Regions from separate parts of the Vibrio tapetis subsp. tapetis genome, predicted to be linked through region 1. Evidence: predicted binding sites of a transcription regulator. Region 1 holds the regulator's gene; the other holds the start of a gene.
What was found. The regulator MetJ, encoded in region 1, represses methionine synthesis genes. The targets are predictions, from matches to a motif close to TTAGACNTNTANANGTCTAA.
Positions count from the first base shown of each region.

Region 2: the regulator MetJ is predicted to act here: its motif matches at 2,631-2,650, upstream of metE (5-methyltetrahydropteroyltriglutamate--homocysteine S-methyltransferase).

Region 1 covers NZ_LT960611.1:2,986,253-2,996,108, forward strand. Annotated here, with positions in the region: gene VTAP4600_RS13345 (PadR family transcriptional regulator) at 1-391, shown strand, start outside; gene metF (methylenetetrahydrofolate reductase) at 510-1,394, opposite strand; gene VTAP4600_RS13355 (bifunctional aspartate kinase/homoserine dehydrogenase II) at 1,640-4,051, opposite strand; gene VTAP4600_RS13360 (O-succinylhomoserine (thiol)-lyase) at 4,051-5,217, opposite strand; gene metJ (met regulon transcriptional regulator MetJ) at 5,490-5,810, shown strand; gene VTAP4600_RS13370 (malic enzyme-like NAD(P)-binding protein) at 5,865-7,124, opposite strand; gene rpmE (50S ribosomal protein L31) at 7,377-7,592, opposite strand; gene priA (primosomal protein N') at 7,869-9,856, shown strand, end outside.
Region 2 covers NZ_LT960611.1:963,390-973,245, reverse strand. Annotated here, with positions in the region: gene dcuC (anaerobic C4-dicarboxylate transporter DcuC) at 1-244, opposite strand, end outside; gene VTAP4600_RS04330 (HI_1241 family integral membrane domain) at 641-1,315, shown strand; gene VTAP4600_RS04325 (DUF4250 domain-containing protein) at 1,411-1,611, shown strand; gene VTAP4600_RS04320 (LysR substrate-binding domain-containing protein) at 1,651-2,562, opposite strand; gene metE (5-methyltetrahydropteroyltriglutamate--homocysteine S-methyltransferase) at 2,775-5,057, shown strand; gene VTAP4600_RS04310 (META domain-containing protein) at 5,150-5,581, opposite strand; gene VTAP4600_RS04305 (DUF1289 domain-containing protein) at 5,756-6,004, shown strand; gene VTAP4600_RS04300 (PilZ domain-containing protein) at 6,112-6,474, shown strand; gene VTAP4600_RS04295 (adenylosuccinate synthase) at 6,662-7,921, opposite strand; gene VTAP4600_RS04290 (LysR family transcriptional regulator) at 8,063-8,935, shown strand; gene VTAP4600_RS04285 (transposase) at 9,197-9,856, opposite strand, start outside.

The DNA of each region.
Region 1 (9,856 bases):
CGATCTGGTTACTTGTGTATTGGAACCTCAAGAAGGCAAACCTGACAGGAAGGTTTACTCCATTACAGACGCTGGCCGCAAGGCACTTGGTGAATGGTTTGATCAACCTACCGCTCATCCAACAGTGAGAGACGAGTTCTCAGCAAAACTGATGGCATGTGCAGTTCAACCTTCAGCTTCTTTCATCGAGCAACTTGGTGGTTTGATTGAAGAGTCTCGTAAACTCGTTAGCCACTATCAAGAGATTGAATCCGTTTATTACGCAAAACCAGAAACACTAGACAAGCAAGCGCGTCTTGAGCGTCTTACTTTGCGTCGTAACCTTCTTCTTCGCCAAGCTTGGGTTGTTTGGGCGGAAGAGTCATTAGCTGATTTAGAAGCGATGGCATAATTTACACCATCTAAAATACGAAATTGGTAACGGCTCGACGTGTAGAAGCTTGAAGCATAAATACCATTAAAAAAGGGAGAAGCATGAATGCTTCTCCCTTTTCTATTCTAGCCTATCTCTAAGGGCGAACACCGAGTGTATGACAAAGCGCATAAGTCATTTCTGCACGGTTAAGTGTGTAGAAGTGAAAGTCTTTTACCCCTTCACGACTTAGGGTACGAACCATATCAATCGCTTGACTTGATCCCACTATTTGACGTGTTAGTGGATCATCGTCCAGCCCTTCAAACTGTTGCTTCATCCAACCTGGAATTTTCACATTATTCATACCAGCAAAGCGGGAAGCCTGCTTAAAATTGGATACGGGTAAAATTCCCGGGATAATTTCAGCATCAATGCCTGCAGCCACACACCGATCACGAAAGCGTAAGTAGCTCTCGACATCAAAGAAGAATTGAGTAATCGCACGGTTAGCGCCAGCATCCACTTTACGTTTTAGGTTTAGTAAGTCAGCTTGAGCGCTGCGCGCTTCTGGATGAACTTCAGGAAATGCTGCAACCGAAATATCAAAATCGTGGCGAGATTTAAGCAACTCAACCAAATCTGATGCGTACATATCAGGTACGCCTCCACCAGGTGGAATGTCACCACGCAAAGCGACAATACTTTGAATGCCATTTGCCCAGTAATCATCAGCGATGTTAATCAACTCTTCTCGATTCGCGTCGATACAAGTTAAATGTGGCGCCGCCACTAGACCGGTTTGATCTTTAATTTCTTTGATGATTGAGTGAGTACGATCGCGCTCTCCAGAATTCGCACCATAGGTTACCGACACAAATTTAGGTTTTAATGTTTTTAAGCGGTGAACAGAGTTCCACAAGGTTTCTTCCATTTTTTCGCTGCTAGGAGGAAAAAACTCAAACGAGACATTGATGTCATCAGAAAGCTCTGCGATGTTCTGATTTAATGCGTCTATATGGCTAGCGTGTGTATAACCCATTTTCTCTCTCCCTGAGCTACGCGTTTCTACGCGCAGAAAATCTTGTAATCCTTGGCGACGTTTAGCCGTCTATATGTCCAAAGAATGTCCTTTATACGAATTAATGTCAACACGTTAAACATGAATTTTATTCATGACAAGATTGAAGTTAATTCAACACCGTATGATATACAGATTAGAACTTCAACCATTGTGTTTCGAAAAACAATAAGGGCTCTCAAGAGCCCTTATAATTACGTCTGTATTTACAACAATGAGGAAAGGCGATTTAAATCAGATTGCAATGCACCTGCCGTGACTTCTCGACCCGCTCCGGGGCCACGAATCACTAGGGGGTTATCTTTATACCACTTACTTTCAATCGCAAAAATATTATCGCATGGCAAAAGGTTGGCTAAAGCATGTTGTTGGCTCAAGGCTTCAATGCCGACGGTTGCCGTACCATCTCTCTCGAGTCTTGCAACATAACGCAGTACTTTTTCTTCGCGCTGTGCTTTCTCTAAACGCTCGGCAAGCAATTGACTCAGCACTTCTGATTTATCTAAGAAATCATCCAGAGAAAGAGTTTGTAGTTCCGCCGGAACGAGTGATTCGACTCGAACCTGCTCTGGCTCTAAATCAAAACCAGACTCTCGGGCAAGAATCACTAATTTACGCATCACATCAGAGCCATCAAGGTCGCTGCGAGGATCTGGCTCTGTTAGCCCTTGCTGCCACGCAAGGTCAACCAAATCACTAAATGGTACAGAACCATCAAACTGTTGGAATAACCAGGATAGTGTCCCTGAGAAAATGCCTGATAAGCCTTGTATTTCATCACCGCTCTCACGCAAGTCACGAACGGTATGATTAATTGGCAGCCCGGCACCGACTGTTGCATTGTATAACCAATGGCGCCCCGTTTTAGCAAACGCATCTTGAACACGGTGGTACACATCGCCAGGAGCAGATCCGGCCACTTTATTTGCCGAAATTAGATGCAGCCCATGCTCTGCAATGGCAACGTACTTATCGGAAAGCTGCGCACTCGCTGTCACATCTAAAACAATGACTTCGTCATACTTTTGCTGGTGAGCCAGTTTTTCTAGCCAATCCATGTCACTATTACTTACCGACTCATCATCGAAACGTTTACTAACCTGTTCAGCATCAATTCCATCAAAATCAAGCCAGCAGGTTTGGCTGTCGATTACCGCGACCAAATCAAAGCTCTTTCCGTGCCGCTTTTCCAAATCACTTTTTTGCTCAGCAAATAAAGACAACCAACTTGAACCTATATTTCCTTTTCCGCATAGCGCGATTGCAACGCGCTTTTGTGCTTGAAATAGCTGGCTATGAATTCCCGTCAGTAGGGGTTGCGTGTCCGTGGTACGAGTAATGGCCACTAAGCTTAGCCCTGACTCAGATTCACAAATAAACTCAACTGGGCTATTTTTAAGTTGCTGGTAGAAACCATAACAATGGTTCGCGTTATTAGTAACTCCAGCCCCCACAGCCGCGACAAGTGAATAGCCTTCTTTAAGCTTTAGTTCACCTTCTACAGAGATATCTTGTAAATAGCTTAATGCTTCACCCGCGACTTCTGCGGTATACGCGAGTAACAAGCAACCTTGATCCGCTTGAACTTCAAATGCGAGAGGTTGAAGTTGAACACGCGTTAACGCTTGTAATACTTCACGATGTTGGCGCTCAAAATCATGCCCTTGAGCAAACACAATGTTGACCATCAAGACTTCATCTAACGACGTGATGATCTTAGCGCCACGACCAGATGCCAGAACACGCTCTACTCGCGTTGAGCCAGACTCTGGGGCGTGGCTGCAACGTAAATGCAAATCCATAGCACTTTGAGCCACAGGCTGTAAGGTTCTACTGTGCAAAACAGGCGCAGCTAAACGCGCCAACTCACTGGCTTCATCAAGGCGAAGCAGTGGCAGTAAGCACGCATCAGAGACTTTACGAGGGTCAGAGCTATATACACCTGCTACATCACTCCATATGGTCACACGGGTAACTTCAGATAGTTCGCCAATTACTGTCGCGGAATAGTCTGAACCATTTCGGCCAAGTAATACGGTTTCACCACTGTCATTACTCGCCATAAAACCAGTCACCACTAAGCGGCAATGAGAATGCTGAGCTAATGTTGATTTCACCAAAGGCCAAGATCGTGCACGATCAACTTCTGGTTGCGCACCGTGATCCGCCCGCAGAAAATGACGAGAATCTAAAGCCGTCGCTTCAAGATCGTGCTGACATAATAAGGTCGCCAATAAACGAGAAGACCAAACTTCACCATGCCCAAGAGCGGCAGCTTGATCTGCAAGGCTCAATGGGGCGTTCAACTCCCCAAGAGCAGAAAATTCTTTATTTAGCTGTTCCAGCAATGTCGATGCTCGTTCTTCATTAAGCAAAGTGGTCACAAGATGAGTTTGAAATTGACGTAACTCTTGCAGCAACTCATGGGCAATACGGCCATCTTTATCGAGTGCTTTTAACCAGCTAAGTAACAGGTTGGTTGTTGAGCCCGCCGCAGAAACCACAACTAAATCTTCTGGTTGAGAGTATTCGCGCAAGATATTCACGACTCTCAAATAACATTCAGGATCAGCAAGACTGCTTCCGCCAAATTTGTGTAACTGGCGTTGAATCGTCATTACGCTTCCTCCTGAACCAACTCAAAGGCTTGGCGTAAGTCAGCGATGAGGTCATCAGCATCTTCAAGCCCAACAGATAAGCGCAGCAATTGCGTTGTAATGCCCGCTTCTAATTGCGCTTCATCACTCATCGCTCTGTGCGTCATAGAGCTTGGATGACAGATAAGGCTTTCTACCCCACCAAGAGACTCCGCCAATGAGAAGAGCTTCAGGTGACCAACAAACGCTTTTAAAGAGTCAAAGCTACCTGCATATTCAAAGCTCAACATTGAGCCAAAACCCGATTGTTGTTTTTTCGCAATGTCATGGCCAGGATGGCTTGGCAAACTTGGGTGATAAAGCTTGGCAACTAAGGATTGAGTTTGCAGGTACTGTAAGATTTGTACTGAGCTTTCTTCATGCACTCGCATACGCGCTGCCAAGGTTCTTAGACCCCGTAAAGTCATGTAGCTATCAAACGGCGTACCCGTTGCACCAAGGCAATTCCCCCACCACGCCAGCTCTTCGGCATGCTGTGTACTTTTCGTTACGACCACACCACCAATAACATCAGAGTGGCCGTTAATAAACTTGGTCGTAGAATGAATAACAAAATCGGCGCCTAGCAATAAAGGCTTCTGGTACACAGGTGTTAAAAAGGTATTGTCTACCGCAACCAGTGCTCCTACTTTTTTTGCTTTATCACAGGTAACTTGTATATCAACCACTCGAACCAATGGATTCGATGGCGTTTCAAGTAAAACTAATTTTGGCTTCTTAGCAAGAGCAGCATCCAGAGCCTCTTGATCAGATTGGTCAACAAACTCAACCTTAAAGTCGCCTTTTAATGAGCGAGTATTAAATAGACGGTAAGTACCACCGTAGCAATCATGAGGCGCAATAATCAGATCGTCTGGCCCTAAAAAGGTACTGACCCATAGGTTTAGCGCTGCGGTGCCCGTATTTGTGATAACCGCGCCCTCACCTGACTCTAATTCAGATAATGCTTGCTCTAATTGGCCACGATTCGGGTTACCTGAACGGGTGTAATCGTATTTAGGTACTTCACCAAACGCTGGGAAGCCGTAGTTGGTGGAAAGATAAATAGGGGGGACGACGGCATGATATTGACTATCAGCCTCGATACCGGTGCGTACAGCAATGGTTGCTGGTTTGCGATCGCTCATAAGGTTGGTCTTCCTTTCCAAAATCCATGTTATCTGTTATACCAATAACGGCGGCCGGATAACATACGGTGTCGTGCTTTTGCTAGCAGTATTGCTACTTTATATCTACTTTAACCCCTCAAAAAAAGGACGTCAACACATCTGGACGTCTATATGTCTTTGCTTATGGCGGTAAAAGTCGCTAAAATCATCACCTATATTGATACTAAGCTGCGATTGACGCTGATTTCTTGGTATCTAATTCGATATTAATAAGAAAATGAAGGTGCGCAATGGCAGATTGGAATGGCGAGTACATTAGCCCATATGCTGAGCATGGAAAAAAAAGTGAGCAAGTAAAAAAAATTACGGTTTCGATTCCACTTAAGGTGCTAAAAGTCCTTACGGATGAAAGAACCCGTCGTCAGATAAACAATCTACGCCATGCGACCAACAGTGAACTGCTATGTGAAGCTTTCTTACATGCCTACACGGGGCAACCTCTTCCAACGGATGAAGATTTAAGAAAAGATCGCCCTGATGATATTCCTGCCGAAGTGAAAAAACTGATGACAGAGATGGGTATCGAATTCGAAGCATTCGACGAAGAATAGATATAAAAAAGGCAGAAGGTATTCCCTTCTGCCTTTTATTTTTGCCTTTAGCCTTTAGCCCATATAATTTTCCGGCATCTCAATACGAGCCACACCAGAATCTACTGCCGCTTGCGCCACAGCTTTAGCAACGCGAGGCAACAAACGAGGGTCCATAGGTTTCGGAATGATGTAGCCAGAGCCAAATTCTAACTCGTCAACACCGGCCGCTTTTTTCACTTCTTCTGGCACTGTTTCTTTCGCTAACTGGCGAATCGCTTCAACCGCAGCTAGCTTCATCTCAATATTAATTTCACTTGCACGAACATCGAGTGCACCACGGAAAATAAACGGGAAACAAATTACATTATTTACCTGATTAGGGTAATCACTGCGCCCTGTACCCATGATCAAATCATCACGAACTTGATGAGCAAGCTCTGGCTTAATTTCAGGATCTGGGTTTGAACATGCAAACACAACGGGCTTATCAGCCATCAATTTCAGCGCTTCTGGTGGAAGCAAGTTTGGCCCAGAGACACCTAAGAATAGATCCGCACCTTCAATCACATCTTCTAATGTGCGCTTATCCGTATTATTAGCAAATAACTGCTTGTATTCGTTCAAATCGTCGCGACGAGTGTGAATAACACCCTTGCGGTCCAGCATGTAAATTTTTTCGCGTTGAGCGCCACATTTGATCAGTAGCTCCATACAAGCAACCGCCGCCGCTCCTGCGCCCAAACAAACAATCGTCGACTCTTCTAGCACTTTGCCCTGAAGTTCAATGGCATTTAGCATACCTGCGGCAGTAACAATTGCCGTGCCGTGTTGATCATCATGGAAAACGGGTACGTCACAACGCTCGATAAGCTGACGCTCAATTTCAAAGCAATCTGGTGCTTTAATATCTTCTAAGTTAATGCCACCAAACGTATCTGCAATGTTAGCAACCGTATCGACAAACTCTTGAATAGTGCGGTGCTTGACCTCAATATCAATAGAATCCAAATTAGCAAAGCGCTTAAACAGTAGAGATTTACCTTCCATTACTGGCTTAGAAGCTAATGGACCTAAATTACCCAACCCTAAAATTGCGGTGCCATTTGAAATAACCGCGACCATATTACCTTTAGCAGTGTACTTGTAAACGTTGTCTGGATTTTGTGCGATTTCTCTTACAGGTTCTGCTACACCTGGGCTATAAGCCAGTGCCAAATCTTCAACGGTATCGGCCGGAGTAGTGAGTGCGACACCGATTTTTCCTGCAGTCGGAAATTCATGGTAATCGAGAGCTTGTTGACGAAAATCTTTTTGGCTGTTGTCTTCGGACATGGTGGCAGAATCCCAATGCTGTGTGAGGTTACATAAACGTTAACTGTGGGGTTATAGTAATGTAAGTCAGACCGAGATCCTAGACGGAATGTCAATAAGATTGATAACTGATTGTGATATGCAAAAGAAGACAGAAACGGTAAATGCGAATGGGTTCAAAAGAAGCTTAAAAATAGACGGGCTCAGACTCATGATCTAAAAAAGGACGCCTGAGCGTCCTTTTCGAATTTGGTCGTATTACGAAATTCGTAATTACTTGCTGCTAAGAGCACCAAAACGCTTGTTGAAACGATCAACACGGCCGCCAGTATCAACTACACGTTGCTTACCAGTGTAGAACGGGTGACATTTGTCACATACGTCTAGGTGGATAGATTCTTTAGCAAGAGTTGAGTTGAACTCAAAAGTGTTGCCGCAAGAACAAGTAGCAGAAACTGCTTTGTATTCTGGGTGGATACCAGTTTTCATAGGGATAACCTTAATATAGGCCGTGTCGCTATCCGAATCTAAGCCGGACACCACACGTGGTTTCAAAATAGTCGATGCGTAAGTACACATCGCTCTAGGCGCGGTATAGTAATGAAACTTGCCTGACGGATCAACTCATTTGATAGTTTTTTCACCATTTTTTCAGATGTTATTCATCACTGAGGCCGCTTTACCCTTTGGTTGGCTTATTCCTCGTATTTTATGGTCGATTTAATTACTATAGTTGATTAACAGCTAAATAACCCATCACTCTATATGCGCCCGACCATTGCTCAAGTTGCTTTACCCGTCCCTCTCGACAAACGGTTTGATTATCTCATCCCCAATGAGCTATTTCCCGTTATCGGTGGACGTGTGTCGGTACCTTTTGGTCGTCAAACATTAGTCGGTGTTGTCACGGCTCTAGTTCATCAATCTGACTTCCCAGTCCATCAATTAAAGAAAATCAAGCAAGTCATTGATGCTGAACCCGTATGGCCAGACTCTCTCTACCAATTACTTCAATGGTGTAGTCAGTTTTATCAGTATCCGTTAGGGGATACACTCGCCAATGCAATGCCAACCTTATTACGTAAAGGTAAGCCCGCTGAATTCGCCACCTTAGTTGAATGGCAGTTGACCACTCAAGGCCGCGATCAGCTTATGGTTGGGTTTGGTCGAGCAGTCAAACAAGCTCAAGTCATGCACATGTTGCAACATGGCGCCATGTCTCATCAGGCTATGTTGGAACAAGACATCACCAGCCCAGTATTAAAAACATTACAAGAAAAAGGCTGGATCGAACGATTAGAGCGCAAGCCCACCACTCAAGATTGGCACAAGCAAGTTGAAGCCGAAGGTGAAAAGCCGAATCTAAATGAAGAGCAAGCTATTGCGATCGCCGCAGTCAACAGCCATCGTCAATTTGGATGCTTTTTATTAGAAGGGGTAACAGGTTCAGGCAAAACTGAAGTTTACCTCAATATGATCAAACCGATTTTAGAGCGAGGCGAGCAAGCTTTGGTGCTCGTGCCAGAGATAGGCCTAACCCCACAAACCATCAATAGATTTAAAAAGCGATTCCAAGTGCCTGTTACCGTAGTGCACTCCGGGCTCAATGATACTGAGCGTCTAAACGCTTGGCTCAGTGCTCGCGATAAACAAGCCGGTATTGTAATTGGCACGCGCTCTGCTTTGATGACGCCTTTCTCAAAACTCGGCATTATCATTGTTGATGAGGAGCACGATGCCTCCTACAAGCAACAAGACAGTCTAAGATATCACGCGCGCGATGTTGCAGTAATGCGGGCCAACAAAGAAAACATCCCGATCATATTGGGATCAGCCACTCCAGCATTAGAAACCTTACATAATGCACTGTCTGGTAAATACCATCATTTAACTCTAACCCAGAGAGCCGGTGTGGCAAAACCAGCCACGAACAAAGTGTTAGATGTAAAAGGCCTTTATTTAGAAAGTGGGTTATCCGCGCCCCTTATTGCCGAAATGCGTCGACATCTAAATGATGGTAATCAGGTAATGCTATTTCTCAATCGCCGTGGCTTCTCTCCTGCTCTCATGTGCCATGAATGTGGCTGGATTGCCGAATGCAAACGCTGCGATGCTTATTATACCTTCCACCAGCAAAGCCGTGAAATGCGCTGTCATCACTGTGGCTCTCAACACGCGGTGTTACATAATTGCCAAGGGTGCGGCTCCAGCCAACTCGTGTCTGTTGGCGTCGGAACTGAGCAACTAGAAAGCCACTTATCGGAAGTTTTTCCTGAATATAAAACTTTGCGTATTGACCGTGACAGCACGCGACGCAAAGGCAGCTTAGAGGCCGCCCTGACCTCAATCCGCAATGGTGAATACCAAATTCTTATCGGCACGCAAATGTTGGCGAAAGGACACCACTTCCCTAACGTCACACTCGTGGCGTTAATCGATGTGGATGGATCCCTCTATAGCAGCGATTTTAGAGCATCAGAAAGACTGGCTCAGTTATTTATTCAGGTTGCAGGCCGAGCAGGCCGAGCCAGCAAGCCTGGTGAAGTGATCCTACAAACACACCACCCTGAACATGAGTTATTACAAGCATTACTACATAAAGACTACAGCCACTTTGCTCATGCCGCATTAGAAGAGCGAAAAATGGCGCAACTGCCGCCATTCAGCTTTTTGACGCTATTCAGAGCAGAGGCCAATCAACCTGAGCATGTAGAATCGTTCTTGCAGCAAGTAAGACAAACTCTCGAATCCCA
Region 2 (9,856 bases), 1.8 Mb from region 1:
ACATGATTTGCATGCCTAAGCCGCCGCCACGATATTGCAGCATGTATTTCACGTACTCCAGCGAGTCCGAAACCATGTTACCCGTTGCTGTTACTTTCGCGGGAAGAATCGTGTGGCCAAGTACACCAGTTAAAAGAAGTAATGCGATACCTGCCGTTAGCAGTACCCCTGCGGCACGATACCCTTTTACAATGAAGTAACCCACCAAAATGGTGACTACTAATCCGATCAATAGCTCTAACATAAATTTCCCTGCATAAGTTATTTCAAATTGTTTCCGCTAATATACGGAATAATTGTTTCTAGCACGATATCAACTCACTCCATATATGATCTAAAATAATAATTTATTTCAAATAAATGGACTGGTTTAATATGCTTAATAAATGTCATATATAGTTATATATGTCATATTTATTGCATTAAGGTAGTTAATATTACCATATATTGTAATTTTGATAGCTTTTATGTGTGCATTGTAAATCAAGTGTTAACGCGCATTGATTCAGGTATGGTATCTCATGGAACCTAATGTTTTGTTTTTTAGTGGTTGTTTTGTGTACTAATGGAGTAAAACAACAAAGATAACCTCAACGGACTTTGCTATGATTCGCTCCAATTAATTGAACTGGAAATGTATATGTTAAGTCATGTTTTAGCGGTGTTGCCTCCCATGCTGCTTGGATCTCAACTTATTCTTACTGTGTTATTGATCAAAGGTGAGATTTGCCCTGGCCAACGAGGTCGCATTCATAAGCTGTTACCCGCACTCGTCGCGTTGTGGCTTTCGTCATCGTTGGTGACCATTGAATGGTTAGCTGTCGCAGGCGGGCTTATGTATTTCTACTCTCAAGTGCAAACTAAAAAAACACGGGATCAGGGACCCATTTGGATTTTGCATATCAGTAATCTACTTGCTTTGTTCGTGTTATTTTTTGCACCACTATCTACGGCCAATTTTTCTCAAGCATTTTTTGATTTGAGTATCATGGGGTATGCCGGTGCTGTATTTGCTCACTTATTGATGGTGGTTGCACGTTCTCGTTTGCAAGCATTTCACAAAATCCTGCCCGTTAGCGGCATTGCTATGGCGATGCTTATGGTGGTTTGTTTACTGCTTAAAAGCATTAATATGGAAGAGCAAGCGGTGGTTGCATTAACTGGTTACCTTGTGGGCGGGTTAGCTTTGATTGTCGTTTCTATTGTTGTGTGGTGCTGGCATTTAGTGAACCACAAACCCGCCAATAAGTGGGTTCTGGGAGCGGCTGTATGTCTGTCAATCTCTGCAGTGAGTAGTCTTAATACTATCTATTAGTGGATATATCATGTTCAATCTTAGCGTTGGATCACGTATTTTTTCATTCAGAGCGCTAGGCTTTACTAAAAGTACAGGTTAAGCGGAGTACTAGAATGGACATGAGTAATATGGCGAACCTTGATAGCAATATTTTGCTTGGTATCGTCAATGAAAAGCTGCGTATCGAGTGTAATAGCTTTGAAGAGTTAATTACCGTATATGAAGTCGATGTGGAGAGTTTGGTTGGCAAGCTAAGTACGATCGGATACCAATACGATCCGCTGACCAACCAATTTAAAAACTACGACAGATAGCGCTCGGTGATTCTAGAATCACCGGCGGGCTGTCTGCGGCTAAGCCATCTTTATTCCATCAAGGTGGCTATGACACTGTTGGCGTGCAGTGCCGAAGAATGCTTGTAGGTAGTGCTTTTGGCCTTCGCTATTACGTGTGGCTGCAAATAGCCTGCGCCATAAGCCGTCACCTAAAGGTAGGCTTTTGACTAAGCCTTGCCTAGAAAACTCACTCACAGCCCAATTTGGCAGAGCGGCTACACCTAATCCTGCCGATACCATCTGAACCAGCATGAGTGTATTGTCGGACTGCTTCCACTTAGCAGGCTCAACGCCTGCGGGGTGAAGAAAGTGTTTAACGACGTCTAAACGCTGTTTTTGTACCGGGTAAGAGATCATCGTTTGATCCATTAAATCTTCAGGTTCGATACGAGTCTTCGATGCTAAAGGGTGGTGGGTCGCAGTGACTAAACGCATTTCGAAATCAAACAAAGGCTCGTAGTGAACTTCGGCTCTAGGTTGAATATCCGAGGTAATCACTAAGTCTAGTTCCCCCGCGAGTAATGCAGGTAAGGGCTCGAAACCAAAACCTGCAGAAAAATCCAGTGTCACATTTGGCCAACCCAACTGATATTCTTTGATAGCCGGCATTAACCACTGAAAACAAGAGTGGCACTCGATCGCCATATGAAGTCGGCCATTGACGTCTTCTTTTAGTCCGGCTAAATCACTTTCCGCTTTGGCTAACTTAGGGAGCACGTCATCAGCAACCTTCAGCAAGATGTTTCCTTCAGCGGTGAATTTAACAGGACGAGTTTTTCGCAAGAATAGCTGACCGCCGATGCGTGACTCTAGCTCTTTGAGTTGATGAGACAGAGCTGACTGAGTTAGATGGAGCGATGTAGCCGTAGCGGTCAGAGATCCTGTTTCCCTCAGAGAAGCCAAAGTTCTTAAGTGCTTTAGTTCAATCATGAAATCCCTTCAATTCGTCATTAAATCTATTAACAATTTTAATTAAGATACGTCTAAACGGAATTATTGTAAACGTCTAGATGTCTATAATCTTCTAATGATGAAAGTTCTTCATATTCAAATTGAATAATTGCCGTTTGCGCATAATACGAGTTTGGGTGATATTTTAGCCATCTAGACATCTTAATCTCGCTTATTAAAGGACTATTATTATGACAACAACTCAGACCCACATTCTTGGTTATCCACGCATTGGTGAAAAACGCGAACTAAAATTTGCACAAGAAAAATATTGGCGCGGTGAAATCAATGCCGAGCAACTAAAAACAGTTGGCCGTGATCTCAGACTGCGCCATTGGCAAGATCAAGCTGATAATGGCCTTAGCTACGTTACCGCTGGTGACTTTGCATGGTATGACCATGTATTAACCACCAGTCTTCTACTTGGCCATGTTCCTGCCAGACATAATCAAGGCTTTCCTGATCTGGATACCTTGTTCCGAGTAGGCCGTGGTCAATCTCAGTCGAGCTGCGGTTGTGGCGCCGCGGCGTCTGATATGACTAAGTGGTTTAATACTAACTACCACTATATTGTTCCTGAATTCAGTAAAGATGACACGTTCGAAGTAAGTTGGCCGCAACTTTTTGATGAAGTAAATGAAGCCATTCAAGCCGGACATAATGTGAAGCCAGTGCTGCTTGGGCCGGTAAGCTACTTATTTTTAGGTAAGGAAGTTGAAGATGGGTTTGACCGCTTAACTCTACTGCCGAGATTACTGTCAGCCTATCAAGGTATTCTTGCTAAATTGGAGAAGCTCGGGGTGGAATGGGTACAAATAGATGAACCGATTCTGGGGTTAGATCTCGATAAAGCTTGGCTGGATAGCTTTAAGCTCGCGTACCAAGTGATACAAAGTGACGTTAAGCTCCTGTTCACGACTTACTTTGCCACGATAGAGGATAACTTAGACATTATAACGTCGCTACCTGTTGACGGTTTGCATGCGGATTTTTCAGCCGCGCCTAAGCAACTTGACGCCGTGGTGAACAAGTTACCCGACGATTGGGTGCTCTCTGCGGGGGTTATTAACGGCAGAAATGTATGGCGTACAGATGTGAATCATTGGCTTGAAAAGCTTACAGCCGTAAAAGAGAAAATAGGCGAGAGACTTTGGGTAGCAAGTTCCTGCTCACTGCTCCATAGCCCCATTGATCTGGACTTAGAAACCAACTTAACAGGGGAGGTGAGAAGTTGGTTTGCATTTGCAAAACAAAAACTGGCGGAAGTTAATCTACTCGCGCTCGCACTTAACCATAATCAAGAAGCCATTAAACAGTGCCAAGCTTATAGTCAACCTATTGTGGACCGTCTGACGGCGACTCACGTAAATAAACCAAGCGTTAAAACCCGTGTTAACGCCATTACAGAACGCTTAGCCGAGCGAAGTGCCCCATACGCCGAGCGTGCGCATCATCAATTGGAGGTATTGAACTTACCGTTGCTACCAACCACGACGATAGGCTCATTTCCTCAAACCAGTGAAATACGCACTCAGCGCAATGCTTATCGTCACGGCAAGTTAGCAGAAGCTGAATACGAACAAGTCATGAAAGGGCACATTGAAGATGCGGTAAAACGACAAGAAGCGCTCGATTTAGATGTATTGGTGCATGGAGAAGCTGAACGTAACGACATGGTTGAGTACTTTGCTGAAAACTTGTCAGGCTTCCAAACTACTCAGTTCGGATGGGTACAAAGCTACGGCTCTCGCTGCGTTAAGCCGGCCATCGTGGTTGCCGATGTTGAGCGTGAACAGCCAATAACGGTAAAATGGTCGACTTACGCGCAGTCTCTTACTCGTAAAAAAATGAAAGGAATGCTGACAGGGCCAGTAACGATATTGTGTTGGACGTTTCCTCGTGAAGACATTACTCGTAAAGAAATCGCCCAGCAAATCGCGTTGGCATTGCGAGACGAAGTCGAAGATTTGCAACAAGCAGGGATCAATATTATTCAAATTGATGAACCAGCTATTCGTGAAGGTCTGCCACTTAAAAAGCGAGAGCATCAGAATTATTTGGATTGGGCGGTAGAGGCATTTAAAATTTCGGCGGCGAGTGCGAATCCAGAGACGCAAATTCATACCCATATGTGTTACAGCGAATTTAACGAAATTATCGATTCAGTGGCTGCACTTGATGCAGACGTCATTACCATCGAAACGTCGCGTTCGAATATGGAGTTACTGAATGCATTTGAAGAGTTTAACTACCCAAATGAAATTGGCCCTGGTGTGTATGATATTCACTCACCCAATATTCCTAACCAAGAATGGATCGTTGAATTAATTGAAAAGGCAGCAGCACAAATTCCGGTTGAACGTTTATGGGTAAACCCCGATTGTGGTCTTAAAACAAGGAATTGGGAGGAAACGGAAGCGGCATTAACTAACATGGTTTCCGCTGCGAAAACGTTACGTAAGAAACTTAAGTAATACGGCCTGTGTAAAAAAGCCCTACACGTGTGGTGTAGGGCTTTTGATATATAGCTTTTGATATCTAGACGTAGATACAATGCAGATTGGGTTTAGTATACCCAATCACGCAGAGTAAACGTGAGCTCATGCTCTTCGCCTTTAAGAATTAGTGATTCTTTGGTTAGCGTAATATCGCTCCACTCAGACAATGTACCCGCAACCACTTGCTCGGTTTGCATTGCGGTATCTGAACACATCATCATTGTCATACCCATGCCGTCTACTCGAAATTTACCGTCTTTTAATTCAGCTTGACCAAAGTAGGTATTACAGCCAGCGAAGCCATTGGCCGACATTTTTTCGCCCACTTCAATGCTTGGCGCTTTTGCTTCTGCCGGTAGAGAAATGGCTTTACCGTCAACTTTGGCTAATATCCAATGGTGATGTTGCAGATCTGTTGGTGTGATTTCTGCTGCGTTGTCACTGTTTGAACATGCCGCTAAAAGGATAGGAAGGGCAAGTACAGCCAAATGCTTTTTCATTTTAAGCTCCGATGGAATAGATAGTTTACTCCTGCATTATAGACAACTAATTTGTTATCGTGTCAGCAAAAAGTCATAAAATATCTCTCATTTTTTAGTTAATAACGTATTGTTAAATGAGTACGTTATTTATAGGTACACCTAGACCGAGCATATTAATTAAGGAGCGGAGAAATGGAGCAGTTAGAGTTTTTTTCGGTTCCAAGCCCGTGTGTTGGAGTATGTACAACTGATTCAAGAGGTTATTGCCAAGGCTGCATGAGAAAAAGAGAAGAGCGATTTAACTGGTTGCAATTCACTCCAGATCAGCAACGTCACGTGATTAAGCTATGCAAACAGCGTTACAAACGGAAAATGGCCAAAGGCAAAATTGGCAAGCCAGTCGACGAGCCCGATGACTCTCCACAACAGAATTTATTCTAGCGAGAGCATGTAACGTAACATAACTATTTTATTTCTAAAGTTCTTGGTTCATCAGCCGAAGTAATATCTATCAAGAAATGGAGTTATTGAGCTGGAGTAATAGAACTATGAACGAAGAATCAGCAGAGCAGAAGCGCAAATATTATCGCCTAAAATACCCAAAGCGAGCGATGCCAGTGATGAGGATTCAAGGTGAGCAGTTTCATGTCAGTGAAGTGTCGGAAAAAGGCATTCGTATTATCATGAACCGCATATCCAGTTTGTATCATGGTTTAAGCCTAGCAGGGAGTGTCAAACTTCATGGCGATCATAGTATTAAGATTGAAGGCGCTGTGCTGAGAATGGAAAACTCAGAAGTGATTTTGCAGCTTTCAAAAGGGCCAAGCTTTAAAGATATGGTTCAAGAGCAGCGTTTTATCCGTAATAAGTACCCGACTTATTTTTCGCGCATGCGCACTCAAGCTGCGTAATAGCGATAGAACCGTTCATTCTTACCTAAAAGCCCGAATTTAATCGGGCTTTTTATTTTATTCTTTCAAAAGAGAACGGTGGAGCCACTAAACGTGAACGGCTGCACATAGCCTATTTGTTCAGAAAGCTAGCGGCTTCACAAAGCGAGCAGGCTCACAAATCTCGTCAGTTCGTATAAATCTTGCGTTATTTGCGAATGATCATTTGTTCACGCTCTGGCCCAACCGATACCATGACAACCGGTACACCCATCAGTTCTTCAATGCGATTTACGTAGTCTTGCGCGCTTTGAGGAAGATTTTCAAAGGTACGGCAACCAGTGAGATCTTCGTCCCATCCCTGCATTTTTTCATAAACAGGTTTAAGCTCTGCAGTTTGAGGCCAGATCGGATTCTCACTGTGTTCGCCATCGTAGGCAACACAAATTCTAAGGTCTTTCATTCCCGTTAGGCAATCTATCTTGGTCAGTGCAATCTCGGTTGCGGCTTGCAGTTCAACGCCATTTCGAGTGGCGACAGCATCAAAATAACCCATATCACGTGGGCGTCCAGTAACGGCACCATACTCGTTCGAGCTTTCGCGGAAGTTGTCTTGCTCTTCCATTGCGGTGACTAAGGTTCCTGTTCCCACCGATGAACTGAATGATTTCGCGACAGCAATAATACGTTCTGGTCTTAATGCAGGTAAGCCACTACCAATCCCAGCATACGCCGCAGTCACATTTGATGATGTTGTCCACGGGTATTCTCCATAAACGAGGTCTCGGCCTGCGCCCAGTTGTGCTTCAAATAATAGGTTTGCATCGTCGGCTTGCAGTGCTTTAAGAGGTTCGGTGACGTTGCAAATAAAGGGACGCCAAGATTTCGTCACGTCGAGTAACCATGCAGTAAGTTCGGCGGCACTCTGTGTGTAATCGCAATCTGGGTATAACGCTTTTAATTGAGGCATTTTCCAATCGAGCATAAATTGAATTCGTTGTTCTAGTACGTCTGGCTGATTTAACCAACCGACTAATATGCCTTTTTTCATGACACGGTCGCCGTAAGCGGGTGCGATGCCCTGACGAGTGGAACCGTAGGCAGCATCGCCAAGACGTTGTTCTTCTAGCGTATCTTCAAGTGCATGGAGAGGAAGGCACAAAGTAGCGCGATCAGAGATGCGCAAATTTACCGCCACCCCAGTTGCTTTAACTTCTTCAATTTCTTCCGTAAGAGCGGCTGGGCTTATTACCATTCCTGGCCCCAGAACAGCGATACAATTCGGATTGAAAATACCGCTTGGCAGTTGGTGCAGTTTAAACGTACCAAAGTCATTAACAACGGTATGACCGGCATTGTTGCCACCTTGAAAGCGAATGCTAGCAGAAGCATCTGATGCTAAAAAGTCAACGATACGGCCTTTACCTTCATCACCCCAATTGGCACCCACAACGACAATAGACGACATAATATTTCTCCGAATTGATTAAGAAATCATCTTAGACGTGTCGATAAAATAAGAGAAATTAATTATAGTGATTAACTTGATAAGAATTCCATATAACCATAATCGATGCCGATTAAGTTACCTGACATGAAAGGTGGAACAATGCTTGATATCCATTGGCTTAAAACGTTTGTCACGCTGGCGCAATACAAACATTTTGGTAAAGCGGCAATTGCGTTGCATATGACTCAGCCGAATGTCAGTTTGCATCTTAAACAATTAGAGCAAGCCACAGGCGTTAAACTTATTGATCGAAGCCCATTTCACTTAACTCAAGCGGGCGATCGGTTACTCGAAAGTAGTCAGAGAACGCTTCAAGAATTACAGGTTTGCCAAGCGGATTTAAACGCTCTAAACGATCTCGACAGAGGCACCATTACCATCGCAGCCAGCGATATTATCTCTCGGATATTACTTATTGAGGCGTTTAAGCTGTTTAAAGAACGGTACCCAGGCATCGATATTGCGCTATTAAACACGACGTCATCGCAGGCTTCTGAACTGGTGAGAAAGGCAGAGGCTGATCTTGGGTTTGTTATCTCCCAGAAGCAGACACAACCGCTACACTTTGTTGAATTACAGCAAGTTAAGTGGGTCGCATTCGGTAATGGATTTGAACGAAATACGGAACAAGGTAATGAGCTGACCCTGATTTTGTTAGGTCATGATACACGCACAAGAGATCTGATTGATGGTGCACTGCCTAAGCTCAATCTTTCTAACTATAGAATTATGGAAGTGGGCAGCGTTGATGCGCAAATTGATTGGGCAGAAGCGGGATTTGGGGTAGCCATCGTTCCTGAGTTCGCCTTATCGACTCAGCGTCAACTCACATCGATGGTTACGCCTTTGCCTGATTTCCCCACGACCGATTTGGGTTACATTGTGAGGCAAAATCAGATCCTATCTAAAGCCACCAAGCAGCTTCTTCATTGGGTTGATGATGGCATTTCTCTACTACAAAGAGCAAAGTAGACACACACTTAAAAAAATCACCTAACGGGTGGTGCTAGACATAGAACAAAATAGAGCAAAGTAGACACACACGAAATAAAGTTCGTAAAAAAACGGTTAGATGCGAGTCGTGTATTGCTAAGTTTATAGTATTACTGCCCCATAAAAGCGCACAACGTGGCGGGTTTAAGCAATTATTAACATCACTTTGAATTGTAAATAAACGCGGTTAGCCAACTCAATGCTGGCGTAGTGTTTTGAAGCATAAAGTGGGTTAGCTGTCTATTCTAGCGGGTAATAGTGAATTCTGGATTTATCTAAAGCGGCTTTTGCATGCTCAAGGTAACAAGGTGAGCCTATTGCTGTGGAACGTTTTCTTTCGAGTGAAGTGCAGACTTCTAACCAAGTATTTTGATTGAAGTTTAACCTTTCAATAATCGGTGGAAGATGCTCAGCCATCGGTGCTTTATCTTCTCGAAATTGCCTTGCGGTCCAGTCCACTAATTCTATGTAATCTAGTAACTGAAAAGGTATTCCGTCAATTAGTTTTTTATTGGAATTACCAATGAATGGGTGCAAACAAGGCGCGCTTTCTTGGTTGTCGGTTAGCGCCTTTAATCTTGCTTTTATTGAGGTAAAGTTAGATTGTTCAGGGGATTTAGCAATACCAGCACGAACGGGGTTTAGGTCTACGTACGCCATGGCCGCAGCTAAGGCTTTGTCATCAAGAAGAGCTTGGCTTTTGAAGCGGCTTTCCCAAAAGTGGCCAGAACACTGATCTTCTTGGTTGGCCTTACAGGCAAGATCGTAGTTCAGTTCTTTCATAAACCAGCTTAACGACCATAGTCTTTCTCGCCATACCTCGATGATTTCTAAACACTTATCTTCTTCAGTTTGGGTCTTTAGTTCTTTCTTTAACCAACGCTGAATTAAAACGGGTAG